3 regions of the Mesorhizobium sp. WSM4884 genome follow, and region 1 is predicted to be linked to each of the others. Evidence: riboswitches for the same ligand, from Rfam matches in the RefSeq annotation. Region 1 holds a riboswitch; each other region holds the start of a gene.
What was found. A riboswitch is a leader RNA that binds a small molecule or an ion and turns the genes downstream of it on or off. The one in region 1 is predicted to bind thiamine pyrophosphate.
Positions count from the first base shown of each region.

Region 2: it holds a riboswitch for thiamine pyrophosphate, as region 1 does, so the genes downstream of both, thiB (thiamine ABC transporter substrate binding subunit) here and thiC (phosphomethylpyrimidine synthase ThiC) in region 1, are expected to answer to the same signal.
Region 3: it holds a riboswitch for thiamine pyrophosphate, as region 1 does, so the genes downstream of both, thiC (phosphomethylpyrimidine synthase ThiC) here and thiC (phosphomethylpyrimidine synthase ThiC) in region 1, are expected to answer to the same signal.

Region 1 is NZ_JARTVO010000001.1:424,751-429,806, forward strand. Features, by position in the region: gene P9236_RS01905 (mechanosensitive ion channel family protein) at 1-652, shown strand, start outside; gene P9236_RS01910 (hypothetical protein) at 805-1,068, shown strand; partial or broken gene P9236_RS01915 (prenyltransferase) at 1,260-1,574, shown strand; partial or broken gene P9236_RS01920 (aminotransferase class III-fold pyridoxal phosphate-dependent enzyme) at 1,574-2,143, shown strand; partial or broken gene P9236_RS01925 (hypothetical protein) at 2,152-2,475, shown strand; TPP riboswitch at 2,556-2,672, shown strand; gene thiC (phosphomethylpyrimidine synthase ThiC) at 2,777-4,621, shown strand; gene thiO (glycine oxidase ThiO) at 4,625-5,056, shown strand, end outside.
Region 2 is NZ_JARTVO010000013.1:45,607-50,662, reverse strand. Features, by position in the region: gene thiP (thiamine/thiamine pyrophosphate ABC transporter permease) at 1-992, opposite strand, end outside; gene thiB (thiamine ABC transporter substrate binding subunit) at 1,284-2,294, opposite strand; TPP riboswitch at 2,338-2,452, opposite strand; gene P9236_RS20185 (thiamine diphosphokinase) at 2,587-3,231, shown strand; gene P9236_RS20180 (ABC-F family ATP-binding cassette domain-containing protein) at 3,233-5,053, shown strand.
Region 3 is NZ_JARTVO010000035.1:28,175-33,230, forward strand. Features, by position in the region: gene thiO (glycine oxidase ThiO) at 1-562, opposite strand, end outside; gene thiC (phosphomethylpyrimidine synthase ThiC) at 559-2,394, opposite strand; TPP riboswitch at 2,498-2,614, opposite strand; gene P9236_RS29770 (hypothetical protein) at 2,932-3,195, opposite strand; gene P9236_RS29775 (metallophosphoesterase) at 3,687-5,024, shown strand; gene P9236_RS29780 (hypothetical protein) at 5,027-5,056, shown strand, end outside.

The DNA.
Region 1 (5,056 bases):
GCAGAACGTGGTCTCGAACTTCGTCTCCGGCCTGATCCTGCTTGCCGAACGTCCGTTCAAGGTGGGCGACTGGATTGTCGCCGGCGACATCAGCGGCACGGTGAAGAAGATCAGCGTGCGTGCGACGGAAATCGAGACGTTCCAGCGGCAGTCGGTGATCCTGCCCAATTCGAACCTCATCAACAATGCGGTCGGCAATTGGACGCATCGCAACAAGCTCGGCCGCGTCGACATCAGGGTCGGCGTCGCCTATGGCAGCGACGTCAAGCGGGTGCACGCGCTTCTGCTCGATATCGCCCGCGCCCATCCGATGGTGCTCAAGAACCCCGAGCCCTTCGTGCTCTTCGCCAACTTCGGAACGGCCGCGCTCGAATTCGAAATCCGCGTGTTCGTGGCCGACGTGATGAACGGCAGCATCGTCCAGAACGATATACGCTTCGCGATCTTCGATATCTTCGAGGACGAGCACATCGAGATCCCGTCGACGCCGCGCGCCGTGGTCGAGACAACGAAGCACGAGTCGTGGCCGATCGACGACGACAAGATCGAGGCGGAATTTGCCGAGCGCGAGCGGCTGGAAGCGGAAGCAGCGGCCGAACGCGAACGGCTCGCCAAGATGAAGCGAAGGGGCCGCAAGCCCGATCCAGGCTAGACGTTGCGCCATTTTCCCGTCGGTGAAACCAATTGCGGCATGAATGCGGCATTCAGTTGCGGTTCAGCTTGCTTGTCATATAAGCTCTCACGCAAAGGGCGAGAATGCCTTGCGAAATTGAACAGAGGCGGTGTGGGAACACCGGAATTGCAATGTGGAAGTCTGTCGTTACCGCCATCGCTTTCTTGGCCCTGGGCGGTTCGGCTTTTGCCGCCAGCGCGGTCAACAAGGACGCTCAGACGCGGACGTTGATCGTGACCGAAGGCGGCGGCAAGACCGAGCTGGCGCTGGCCGCCGGCGAGACGGTGGAGTTCTGCCCGAATGGCTGCTTCGTCACCCTGCCCAATGGTGACCTCGAAGCGCTGACCGGTTCAGAAACGGTCGAGATCTCGGGCGGCGTTGCCCGGATCAAGTAAAATCCTTAGACGCGATCGGCGAAGGCCGGGCAAACGCCCGGCCTTTTATCGTTTCCGGTAGCCGCTGCTTAACGATAGCACCGGAAATACCCCGCACAGCGCGCCGCAACCGGGCGTTTTAACTCCGTCATGCCCCGTTATATCCATCGCGTAGGCGCCGAAATACGGCGTGGGGTGAGCAGGGCAGAGCAATGGACGCGCGGTCGGACGGGAACGCAATTCCGCTTGCGGTCGATCTCGACGGCGCGCTGATTGCAACGGACCTTCTGTGGGAAGGCCTGTTCATCCTGCTCAAGAAGAATCCGCTCTATCTCTTTGTCCTGCCGCTCTGGTTGATCGGCGGTCCGGCGCGGCTAAAGCAGGAAATCGCAGCGCGCATCGACATCGATCCGGCATCGCTGCCTTACCGGCTTGAACTGCTCGAGCGGCTTCGCAGCGAACATGAGGACCGCCGCAGGATCGTGCTGGCGACGGGCACGCCGCGCAAATTCGCCGAGGCGATCGCGGCGGCCAGGCCGCGGTCGGCGCCATAATCGCCAGGCGCGACGTCTACATGAAAGCCTATGGCACGCCGAAGACGGCAATGATCCACGCCATGGCGACCTTCGGTGGCATGGGCGAGGCCTGCATCACCGCGATCGAGGCGCTCAACGTGCTGTACGACGAAGCGCTGATCGACAATGCTGCGTCGACCGGCGACTCCCTTTTGCAGCGGCTGCAGGCGCTGAAGGCGAAATATCCGAAGATCATCAAGGATGTGCGCAGCAAGGGTCTTATGATCGGGCTCGAGTTCCACGATTTCTCGCAGACCTTGCCGATGGTGCTGCGTCCTGTGGTGAGCGTGCTCGACGACAAGCTGAAGGGTTCGCTGTCGGGCTTCGTCGGCTCGCTCTTGCTACGCGACTACGACGTGCTCGTCGCCTTCACCGAGTACAACCGCAACGTCATTCGGCTCGAGCCGCCGCTGATCTGCCAGCGCGAGCATGTCGACCGCTTCGTCGACGCCTTCGACAGCTTCCTGTCGCTCGGCATTGTGGCGATCGTGAAGGATTTTGTAAAAAGCCAGGTCCGCTGAGACAGACGCTGCTGACCAGGCCACCCGTCGCTCCCGCCGATCCGCTCGACCGGCTGACCGGCGCCGGTCTTGCCTGGGGCGAGGGGGCTTACGCAAGATGGGCCGCGCCGATCGGTGCGGCGATCTTCTCGCTCTACATCCTGCTGACCGCCGTGACGGCCTGGTTCATGCCCGACGTCAACTGGGACATGCTGCCTTATCTGGCAATCGCCGAGGAGGGCCGCTATCCCGATCCGCTGGCGCTGCATGATTATGCCTACAGCACCGTCAAGGCCGGCGACTACAAGACGCTGACCGACGATGGCGGCGGCTTCCGCAACCACATGGCGGAGAAGCTTCCATGCACGATGGCGTTGAGCCGCAATGCCGGCCAAACGCGCTTGACAAGATGACGCTGGCCCGTTCAACCTAAGCCATTCACCAGGGGAGTCCCGGCAAGGGGCTGAGATACTGCTGGCTTTTGCGGCGCAGTGACCCGTTGAACCTGATCCAGTTCATACTGGCGTAGGGACGGTGCAAGCGCTTTGCGGGCGTTCATGCCCGAAGACCTGTCTCAGGCAGGCAGACCGAAGCGTCTTTTCATCCTTCCGGCACAGAACTGGGTCTCCAATGCAACGAGCAAAGGAGCCTCAAATGAATGCCCTGACCCCCACCGTATCGACTGGACCGCTGCCGGCGTCGCGGAAGATCCACAAATCCGGCGCCCTCCACCCGCAGATCAAGGTGCCGATGCGCGAGATCGCCGTTCACCCGACTGCCGGTGAACCGCCGGTGACGGTCTACGATCCGTCAGGCCCCTATACCGACCCCGCAATCGAAACCGATATCGAGAGGGGGCTTGCCCCCCTTCGGCAAGACTGGATCGTGGCGCGTGGCGATGTCGAATCCTATGACGGCCGCCATATCAGGCCGGAGGACAATGGATTTGCGACAGGAGAGCGCCTGACGCCGGAGTTTCCGACCCGCAACCGTCCGCTGCGGGCCAAGGCCGGCAAGGCGGTAACGCAGCTTGCCTATGCGCGCGCCGGGATCATCACGCCCGAAATGGAATTCGTTGCCATCCGCGAAAACCTCGGTCGCGAGATCATGCGGAGCGGGCTGCAACGGGACGGCGAGGCGTTCGGCGCATCGATGCCGGACTTCGTCACACCGGAATTCGTACGCGACGAGGTGGCGCGCGGCCGCGCGATCATCCCCGCCAACATCAACCATCCCGAGAGCGAGCCGATGATCATCGGCCGCAATTTCCTGGTGAAGATCAACGCCAATATCGGCAGTTCCGCCGTCACCTCTTCGATGGCCGAAGAGGTCGAAAAGATGGTCTGGGCCATCCGCTGGGGTGCCGACACGGTCATGGACCTGTCGACCGGCCGCAACATCCACAACATCCGCGAATGGATCGTGCGCAACTCGCCGGTGCCGATCGGCACGGTGCCGCTCTACCAGGCGCTGGAGAAGGTGGGCGGTGTCGCCGAGGATCTGAGTTGGGAAGTCTATCGCGACACGCTGATCGAGCAGGCCGAGCAGGGCGTCGACTACTTCACCATTCATGCCGGCGTGCGGCTGCATCACATCCCGCTCACCGTCGGCCGGGTTACCGGTATCGTCAGCAGGGGCGGCTCGATCATGGCGAAATGGTGCCTGCACCATCACCGCGAAAGCTTCCTCTATGAGCATTTCGCGGAGATATGCGACATCGCCAGAGCCTATGACGTCTCTTTCTCGCTTGGCGACGGCCTTCGTCCCGGCTCGATCGCCGATGCCAATGACCAAGCCCAATTCGCCGAGCTGGAAACGCTTGGCGAATTGACGAAGATCGCCTGGGCAAAGGACTGCCAGGTGATGATCGAGGGCCCCGGCCATGTTCCCATGCACAAGATCAAGCAGAACATGGACAAGCAGCTCGCCGTCTGCGGCGAGGCGCCTTTCTACACGCTGGGACCGCTGACCACGGACATAGCGCCGGGCTACGACCACATCACGTCCGGCATCGGCGCAGCCATGATCGGCTGGTTCGGCACGGCCATGCTCTGCTACGTGACGCCGAAGGAACATCTCGGCCTGCCGGATCGCAATGACGTCAAGACCGGCGTCATCACCTACAAGATCGCGGCGCACGCCGCCGACCTCGCCAAGGGGCATCCTGCGGCGAAGATCCGCGACGACGCGCTTTCGCGGGCGCGGTTCGAGTTCCGCTGGGAAGACCAGTTCAACCTGTCGCTCGATCCCGAAACCGCGCGCTCGATGCACGACGAGACCTTGCCCAAGGAAGCGCACAAGGTAGCGCATTTCTGCTCGATGTGCGGACCGAAATTCTGCTCCATGCGCATCTCCCACGACATTCGCGCCGAAGCGCAGAAGGAGGGGATGGCGGCGATGGCGCAGAAATACCGCGCGGGCGGCGATCTCTACGTGCCGGTCGAAACGCCCGGGGCGGGAGAACAAGCTTTGGCGCAGGACGATCAGAGGACGGACTGAGCCGTGCGCCGTGTCCTTGTCAAAGGCGCCGGTGTGGCAGGCCTCACCGTCGCCCATGAATTGGCCGCGCGAGGTGCGTCGGTCACGGTTGCCGAAATTCGGAGCCAGATAGGCGGCAATGCCTCCTGGCTCGCCGGCGGCATGCTTGCTCCTTGGTGCGAACGCGAAAGCGCCGAAGAGACGGTTGTCAGTCTCGGCAGAATTTCGACCGACTGGTGGGAAAGGGTGCTGCCCGGGCTCGTGACGACGGCCGGCACTCTCGTCATCGCCCATGTGCGCGACGCCTTCGAGCTTGCCCGCTTTGCGGCCCGTACCCGCAATCACGAGTCCGTCGACGACGAGGCGATCGCCGCCCTCGAACCCGATCTTGCCGGTCGCTTCCGCAAGGGCCTGTTCTTCGCCGGCGAAGCTCATCTCGATCCCCGTCGGGTTCTC
Region 2 (5,056 bases), on a different contig from region 1:
GAGAGCAGCGCCGAGAGGAAAGAGAGCGCGGCGCTGGTGAGCGTCGCACGGCGCACGGCCTCCTCGCCGGCCAGCCGTCCGAGATCGGCTTCCAGGCCGGCCAGCACGGTCGCCGCCATCGGCCCGGCGACGAACAGCAAGGTAAGTGCGATCAAACCGGCGTTCACCATCGTTTCAGCCTTGCCCGCCGAAAGATAGCGGCGTGGCGCCACCGGCAGATTGGCGTCGCCGACCGTATTGGCGCCAAGCCGCATCAGTGCCGTCACCACGACGAAGGTCAGACCGATTTGCAGCAGCGTCAGCACCACGGCCCTAGCCGGATCAAAATCGAAGCGCAACGCCTGGTAGATCGCGACCTCCAGCGTCGTGGCGGCCGGCCCGCCGCCCAGCGTCAGCACGATGGTGAAGGAGGTGATGCAGAGCATGAACACCAGTCCGGCGACGCCCGGCAGTGCCGCGCGCAGCGCCGGCCATTCGATCAGCCGCAACGCCGGCCAGGCCCCCATGCCGAGCTGGCTCGCCAGCCGCCACTGGTCGGCGGGCACCGTGCCGAGCACCTCCAGAAAAAGACGCGTGGCCAAGGGCAAATTGAAGAAGACATGCGCGATCAGTATGCCGGACAATCCGTAGATGCCGGGCCATTCGCTGCCGTCAAGGCTGCCGAGAGCGCCGGCAAAATAGCCGGCATGGCCGTAGAGCGCCAACACGCCGAGGGCGGCAACGATGGCCGGCAGCGCCAGCGGCACGGCGAAGAACTGCAGGATCAGGCGACGCCCGGGAAACTTCGGGTGCCGGGACAGGGCACGCGCCACCAGCAGCGCCGGCGCGACCGACAGCAATGTCGAAAGCAGCGCCTGCCAAAGCGTGAAGCGGGCGACACGGAGGAGATAGCCGTCGAAGGCGACGAGAGCGCCGGACGGGTCGCTCGCGCCTTCTAGGATGAGCCCGACGAAGGCGACGCCGATGAGCACGGCGATTGCCGCAAGGGCCATGATGCCGGCGGTGACGCGGGAGTCAGGGCGCGGCGAAGATTGCACGCTGCACCACCGGGGCAGGTTTGGAAACCAGCGAACGCCGTGTTCCTTCGCGCCCCCCTCTGTCCTGCCGGACATCTCCCCCACAAGGGGGGAGATCAGCAGCGTCGGCGCCCTGCTCATTCCTGCAACGTTGCCAATTGGCGAAATCGCCAATGGCAGTCAATCTCCCCCCAAGTGGGGGAGATGTCCGGCAGGACAGAGGGAGGCGCCGTAGAGCGATCATCTTCGACAGATAACCAAAGCCGGCTACTTGCTCATCGCCGCCAGCCACTCGTCCACCCAGGCTTTGCGGTTGGCCGCGACCTCTTCCGGGCTGAACAGCAGGGTCTTGGTCGGCTTCACCAGTTTGTCGAAGGCCGGGTTGAGCGGCTTGTCGGTCTTGCCGGCCGGGAACATCCAGTTGGTCTCCGGGATGACGTCCTGGAATTTCGGCCCGGTCATGAAGGCGATGAACTTTTCCGCCAGCGGGTTCTTCGCGCCGGTCGTCGTGATGCCGGCGACCTCGATCTGCAGATACTCGCCCTCCTCGAAGGACGCGGCCTGGTAGCGTTCAGTGTTCTCGGCGACCATGTGGTAAGCCGGTGAGGTGGTGTAGGACAGCACCATCGGCGCCTCGCCCTTGGTGAACAGGCCGTAGGCCTCGCTCCAGCCCGGCGTCACCGTAAGCACCTTGGATTTGAGCTTGGCCCAGGCCTCCGGCGCCTTGTCGCCATAGACCGACTTCACCCAGAGCAGCAGACCGAGGCCCGGCGTCGAGGTGCGCGGATCCTGAATGACGATCTTGTCGGCGGCGCCACCCTCGACCAGCTCCTTCAGGCTTTTCGGCGGGGTCTTCAGCTTCTCGGTGTCGTAGACGACGGCGAAATAGCCGTAATCGAAGGGCACGAATGTGTCGTCCTTCCAGCCTTCGGGCACATTCAAATCTGCAACGGCGCCATGCGGCGCGAAAAGGCCGCTCGCCTTGGCGTCTGCGGTCAGGTTGGTGTCGAGGCCGAGCACGATGTCAGCCTTGGTGCCGGCGCCCTCCAGCTTGACGCGGTTGAGCAGCGCCACGCCGTCGGCGACCGAGACGAATTCGAGATCGCAGCCGCATTCGGCCTCGAATTCCTTCTTCACCGCGGGTCCCGGACCCCAGTCGGCGGTGAAGCTTTCATAGGTATAGACGGTGAGCTTGTCCTTCGCCTCGGCAGGCCCGGCGGCTGCCAAAAGCGAAACGAGGCCTGTTGCGAGAATAAGCTGGGACAATAGTGAGCGCATCGGCGCCTCCTTTGTTCGCGTGACAAGGAATTGAGGCGTCGGATGGTCCGAAACGTCTAATCCCTCCGCCGGTACAAACCGGATCAGGTTCGGCGGGTTGGCATTGTCGCCTCTCAGCCGGTTCGCGAAGTCAGCGTCCGGCACCCCGTTAGAGCGCCTCGAGACATAGGCCCGGCCGATGCGGCGCGCAAGCGGAAGTTTGCCGGGCATCCGATGACTTCGGAACGCAGCGCTATCCGTTTGGATGCGCCTGGCTTCCGTTTCGCGGGCGGGGCTGGTAAGGGCGACGCCCATGGGAACATTCACCATCCTGCTTGGCGGCGAGCTCGTCCGCACGCCTCGGCTCGATCGCCAGATCGAAGGCTCCCGCGTCATCGCCGCCGACGCCGGCATCGGTCATGCCCGCATGCTGGGCCTCGTGCCGGAGCTATGGGTCGGCGACTTCGACTCGGTGCCGCCGAACCTGCCGGAGGATCTCGCCGCCGTGCCGCGCAAGATCTTTCCGGCCGAAAAGGACATGACCGACGGCGAGCTCGCCATCGCCGAAGCGCTCGCGCGCGGCGCCACCAGCTTGGTGCTGGCCGGCGCCTTCGGCGGCAAGCGCGCCGACCATGCCTTCCTGCATCAGGCGCTTGGGCATCGGCTGGCCGAGGCGGGCACGACGGTACTGCTGACCAGCGGCGCGCAGGAGGGCGTCCCCATCCTGCCGGGCAAAGCCGCCTTCGATTACGCCGACGGAACGCTGTTCTCGGTGCTTGGCTTCTCCGAACTCGCCGGCCTGACGGTCTCCGGCGCCAAATGGCCGCTCGACCGTGTCGAGGTGGCGTTCGGCTCCTCGCTCACTATATCGAACGAGGTCAAGGGCCGGCTCGAGATCGCGCTCGAGAGTGGCCGGGCGCTGCTGCTCGCCCACCCCTATCCTCTTGCCGAAAGCTGACATGGCTCCGCCTCTTCTCAATCTCGACGGCATAAAATTGACCTTTGGCGGCACGCCGCTGCTCGACGGCGCGTCGCTGAGCGCTTCCGCCGGCGAGAAGATCGCGCTTGTCGGCCGCAACGGTTCGGGCAAGTCGACGCTGCTCAAGATCGCCGCCGGGCTGGTCGAGCCGCAGGACGGCGAGGTGTTCCGCCAGCCATCGGCAACGGTCCGCTATTTGCCGCAGATGCCCGATATGGATGGCTTCGCCAGCGTGCGCGCCTATGTCGAGGCTGGTCTCGGGCCGGCCGACGACCCGCATCGCGCCACCTATTTGATGGACCATCTCGGCCTCACCGGCGAGGAACGGCCGAGCGACCTTTCGGGCGGCGAGGCGCGCCGCGCCGCGCTCGCCCGCGTCATGGCGCCCGAACCCGACATCCTGCTGCTCGACGAGCCGACCAACCACCTCGACCTGTCGGTCATCGAATGGCTGGAAGAGGAGCTTGCCCGCACCTCTTCGGCCGTGATCCTGATCTCGCACGATCGCCGCTTTCTCGAGCGCGTCTCGCGCGCCACGGTCTGGCTCGACCGCGGCCAGACCCGGCGGCTGGACAAGGGCTTCGCGCATTTCGAGGAATGGCGCGACCAGGTGCTGGAAGAGGAGGAGCGCGAACAGCACAAGCTCGGCCGCCAGATCGTGCGCGAAGAGCACTGGCTGCGCTATGGCGTGACCGCCAGGCGCAAGCGCAACATGCGCCGCCTCGGCGAGCTGCAGGCCATGCGCCAGCGCTTTCGCAGCCATCGCGGCGCCGAAGGCACGGCGACCATGGTGGCGAGCGACGCCGCCGAATCCGGCAAGTTGGTGATCGAGGCCAAGGGGATCGACAAGAGCTTTGGCGACTTGACCGTGGTCAAAGGGTTCTCGACCCGCATCCAGCGCGGCGATCGTGTCGGCCTGGTCGGGCCGAACGGCGCCGGCAAGACGACTCTTCTGAAAATGCTGACCGGCGAGCTGACGCCGGACGCGGGCTCAGTGCGGCTCGGCGTCAATCTTGAGATCGCGACGCTCGACCAGAAGCGCGAGGCCGTCGACCCGCAGGAGACGCTGGCGCATTACCTGACCGACGGACGCGGCGAGAACCTCGTGGTCAACGGCGAGCAGCGCCACGTCGTCTCCTACATGAAGGATTTTCTATTCAAGCCGGAGCAGGCGCGCACGCCGGTGCGGGAGCTTTCGGGCGGTGAGCGCGCGCGGCTGCTGCTGGCCCGGGTGCTGGCGCGGCCGGCGAATCTCCTGGTGCTCGACGAGCCGACCAACGACCTCGACATGGAGACGCTTGAGCTGCTGCAGGAGCTGGTCGCCGGCTTTGCCGGGACAGTGATCCTGGTAAGCCACGACCGCGATTTCCTCGACCGCACCGTCACTAGCGTGATCGCGCCGGACGGCGGCGGACGCTGGATCGAATATGCCGGCGGCTATTCCGACATGCTGGCGCAGCGCGGCGGCTCAAAGCTCGAGGACCGCAAGGCAAGGCCGAAAGCCGAAACGGCGGACGCAAGCGCTGCGCCGAAGACTGATCAGGCCACCTCGAAAGGCCCGGCGAAGAAACTCTCGTTCAAGCAGAAATTCGCGCTGGAATCCCTGCCGAAGAAGATCGAGGCGGTCGCCGCCTCGATCTCGCGGCTGGAGAACAACATCGCCGATCCGTCCTTCTACGAGCGTGACCCGGTCTCGTTCCAGAAGACGATTGCAGCGCTCGACAAGGAGCGCACGACGCTGGCGGCACTCGAGGAAGAATGGCTGGAGCTGGAGATGCTGCGCGAGGAGGTGGAGGGCTGAGCC
Region 3 (5,056 bases), on a different contig from region 1:
CACCGCGCAGCCTGTCATCGGCCGCTGCCATTCCCATGCAGTCTATCTGACGGGCGAATCCCGAAACAGGCCGGGCGTCGCAGCCGAAGTGGAATTTGACACCCATGGTCGCAAGCTTGTCATGAAGTGCCGCCATCGCCGGGCGTGGGTCGAGGTGAGCCTCGTCGGGGAAGAGCAATCCACGCCGGAAGCGGCCGGCGAGGTCGGGTTCCAGGAGCGCAATTTCGTTTTCATCGACGCGCCGATGCCCTGACGTGCGACTGGCGAACCGGTCAAGCTCACCGGCATCACGCGGCGCGGCCACGACCAATGTCCCGGCCCGTGTCACCTGACCCGACAGCACCGCATCCCACCAGTCGGCAGCATCGCGTCCGAGATCCAGCACCGGCTGCTCCGCGCTTTCGCGCTCGCACCATGGCGCCAGCATGCCGCCGGCGAACCACGACGCGTTGCCACCAAGGCCATGCCGCATCTCGGCGACGGTGACCGTCGCGCCGCGGGCGGCGAGTTCGAAAGCGACGGTGAGGCCGGCAACGCCGGCCCCTTTGACGAGCACCCTCATGATGGTTTGGGAGCCTCTGGCACGACCGGTACGCCAGTCTCGTCCGCCTGCATGTAGAGATCGCCGCCCTCCCGGTATTTTGCCGCCATTGCCGCCATGCCTTCCTTCTGGGCCTCGGCACGGATGTCGTGGGAAATGCGCATGGAGCAGAATTTCGGCCCGCACATCGAACAAAAATGTGCCAGCTTGTGCGCCTCCTTGGGCAAGGTCTGGTCGTGGAAGGACCGTGCGGTTTCGGGGTCGAGCGACAGGTTGAACTGGTCCTCCCAGCGGAACTCGAAGCGCGCGCGCGAAAGGGCATCATCCCTGGTTTTCGCTGCCGGATGGCCCTTCGCCAGATCGGCTGCATGGGCGGCTATCTTGTAGGTGATCACGCCAATCTTGACGTCGTTGCGGTCGGGAAGGCCGAGATGCTCTTTCGGCGTGACGTAGCAAAGCATTGCGGTGCCGAACCAGCCTATCATGGCGGCACCTATCCCTGAGGTGATGTGGTCATAGCCCGGCGCGATGTCGGTCGTCAGCGGCCCCAACGTGTAGAACGGCGCCTCACCGCACACTGCGAGCTGCTTGTCCATGTTCTGCTTGATCTTGTGCATGGGGACATGGCCCGGGCCTTCGATCATCACCTGGCAGTCCTTTGCCCAGGCAATCTTGGTGAGTTCTCCAAGTGTTTCCAGTTCGGCGAATTGCGCCGCGTCGTTCGCATCGGCGATTGAACCGGGACGAAGGCCGTCGCCGAGCGAGAAGGAGACGTCATAGGCTCTGGCGATGTCGCAGATCTCCTCGAAATGCTCGTAGAGGAAGCTCTCCCGGTGATGGTGCAGGCACCATTTGGCCATGATCGAGCCGCCGCGCGAGACGATGCCCGTGACCCGGTCGACGGTCAGCGGGATGTAGTGCAGCCGCACGCCGGCGTGGATGGTGAAATAGTCGACGCCTTGCTCGGCCTGCTCGATCAGCGTGTCGCGGTAGACCTCCCAGTTCAGATCCTCGGCGATGCCGTTGACCTTTTCCAGCGCCTGATAGAGCGGCACCGTACCGATCGGCACCGGCGCATTGCGCACGATCCAGTCGCGGATGTTGTGGATGTTGCGGCCGGTCGACAGGTCCATCACCGTGTCCGCGCCCCAGCGGATAGCCCAGACCATTTTTTCGACCTCTTCGGCCATCGACGATGTGACAGCCGAGTTACCGATGTTGGCGTTGATCTTGACCAGAAAATTGCGACCGATGATCATCGGCTCGCTCTCGGGATGATTGATGTTGGCGGGAATGATTGCGCGCCCGCGCGCCACCTCGTCGCGCACGAATTCGGGTGTGACGAAATCTGGGATCGCCGCGCCGAAGGCTTCGCCGTCGCGTTGCAGCTTGCCGCGCATCACCTCGCGGCCGAGATTCTCGCGGATGGCTACGAACTCCATTTCTGGCGTGATGATGCCGGCGCGCGCATAGGCAAGTTGGGTCACCGCCTTGCCCTGCTTGGCCTTGAGCGGCCGATTGCGTATCGGAAATTCCGGTGTCAGGCGCTCGCCGGTGGCGAATCCATTGTCTTCCGGCCGGACGTGGCGGCCGTCATAGGCTTCGACATCGCCACGCGCCGTGACCCATTCGTGGCGAAGCCGGGCAAGGCCTTTTTCGATGCTGGTTTCGACTGATGGATCGGTGTAGGGGCCGGACGGATCGTAGACGGTGACGGGCGGTTCGCCGGCCGTCGGATGGACGGAAATCTCGCGCATCGGCACCCTGATCTGCGGGTAGAGGACGCCGGGCTTGTGGATTTTCCGCGAGGCGGGCAGTGGTCCCGTCGATACGGCGGGGGTGAGGGCATTCATCGTGAGGCTCCTTTGCTCATGCATTGGAGACCCAGTTCTGTGCCGGAAGGATGAAAAGACGCTTCTGTAGACCTGCTGCAACAGGACCTCGGGCGTAAACTCCCGCAAAGCGCTTGCACCGTCCCTACGCCAGTATGAACTGGATCAGGTTCAACGGGTCACTGCGCCGCGAAAGCCAGCAGTATCTCAGCCCCTTGCCGGGACTCCCCTGGTGAATGCCTTAGGTTGAACGGGCTGACGCTATCTTGTCAAGCGCATTCGGGCGCCTTCGGCCGGTGGCGACGACCGGCGGCCAGCCGGGCGGAGAGCTCGCGCATGCATCGGGGACAAGTCACGCCCCGTAGACCGGGGCTGAATGGCCAAAGCCTCATTCGCTTCGTGAAGGATGGAGAAACTGTATTGGCCATGTGCGCGTATCGACCAAGTAGCTCAGGCGGTCACGGATGTGGTTATTCTGGTCGAAGGTGACGAACGGCCTTGGGGGTCACCTCCTTTAGGATTCAGAGGTTGGAAGACGGCTTCTCGCGATCACGGCCATCAGGAAATACCTGTCTTCGGCTCAACCTCGACATGGCGTCCGATCGACCGCAGATATACAGCTATCTCGTTCATGAGATGATCGCGTTCGCCGTAGATTTCAGCAATCCTACGCAGCTGTGGCTCGACGGCCCTCCGTTGCGCTGGCGTGAAATCAGCATCGCCAAAGACGTATCCCAAGTTGCCAATCGCGCAAATTTTGCAGCCGGCGTCCACAACTGCTTGTACGAATGCCGGAATGTCTTTTTCTTGCATGGTCTTCATGTCGAACCTCTCGTGAATGGCGTGCTTGCGCCCCAATCTGCCTTTTCAGCGTGTCCTCTGGGCGGCGCAAGCCCTGAGCGTGACTGTGCACGGGCAACCTCGACTATCCCATCTGCCACGCTCTTTAGAATCGGTGGGGTCTGGTGATCGCAGGCTGGGCCACTCAAAAGCCTGCAAGAAGAAAGTCATGGCGACCATTGCTCAAGATCGCAAGGGTGCGTGCAAGACCTTCCGTTGGCAGTCATGCACGCTCGCTCAGAGATAGTCCGGCCGCGGAAATTCTCCCTTATTCGTAAGAAAGCTCATTGAGCAACTGGGCATTGAGCAACTGGGTCTCACGTCACGGGTCTCGTGTGCTTCACAGCCGAAAAATAGCCGCCGTGGCAATTCTCGAAAAGTGCAGGCTACCTCGTTAAGGACACTGCGGATGATCGTTCGCGCTTGGCAAAAGCGAACGGATTAGTCTATGGCTCTCGGCAGGGGGGCGAGTTATGCGGCGGGTGCGAATCCTTCAAGTAGGCGATATTCACTATCCGGACTGGCATCCTTCCTCTAGCAACATCGATGCCAAGGATAGCAAGTTCGCTCCGAAAATAACGCAGAAGCTACGCGCGTCTTCGCTGCGTGCCGTCTTGACGAAACTTCGGCGGCTGACGACTTCGAAGCCCTTGGATTCGATCGCCTTCATGGGGGATTTCACGAGCCGTGGCGACAAGACCTTCATTGCTTCGGCATTCCAGCATTTCACGTTGCTCTGCCGCGCACAGGGACGCAGTTCAAAGGCGCTTCCGTTGATATTCGTACCGGGAAATCACGATGTGAACCGTGATGACGCGCGCGAACTTGGACCGACTGAGAAATTCAGCGAAATGGCGAGTTTAGCCGCCCGCTTGGGTTGGCAGACCGTTCCCGTGGACCAACCCGTGCACTTCAGACTTCCGACAGGATCCGCAGGCGCAAACTTCATCCTCGTCAACACAGCGATAGGCAGTTGGGAGCTTCAAAACCTTCCCGCGTTCCTTCGTGATCGTCTCGAGGCACTCAGTCCTTCTACAGAGCCTCTAGATCTCGGCTCGCCGGACATCTCGGGACATTCGCCCGCGACACCTCCCAGCGATCCAGACAAGGAGGCGTCCGACGACGAGTATTACGGTCAGATGGACACGCCATACATCTCGCGTGAGATGCTTGCAGGCCTACAGGAATTGCTCCAGCAGCCCGACATGCGTTACGGCATCATAATCGGCCATCACAATCTGCTGCCACAAAAGACTCCGCGCATTACGCCATACGCGGAGATGCTCAACAGCGGATTTGTCAGAACTCAGCTGCTGCAGGGCAACAAGCCTATCGTCTACCTGCATGGACACATACATGCTGATCCGGTCGAGATCGTCAACGATCCAAGGTTTCCGGACGGCAAATTGATCTGCATCTCAGCACCAGAGATACAGTCAGGTTTCAATGAGCTCGTCTTCTTCACGACCGATCAGGGAGAGCTCGTCGGCATCCGACTTATACCCTACCGCACCAATGTCGCCGACGGGACGGTCATGGAAGGCGAACATTGCTTTATTTCGACCATGTCCAACGGCAAGGCCTTTCTGAACAACGACACGTTTGACCTGCTGCGCCGACTGCGCGACCATGCCACCAGGCGCGGGAATGGGTTACTCTTCTGGGACGAGATCACTGAGATTGCTGCCTCCGCCGAGCTCGGGCTAGATCTGGAAGACTCTCTTCTGATGCTCCAAGCGGCGCGCTTCATCGAGATAGACGGCCTCACCAAGGCAAACTCGGCTTGGCGCATTAAGGTAAGGGACGAATAGCGATGGAGAATCCGTTCGGCCCCAACAGGATC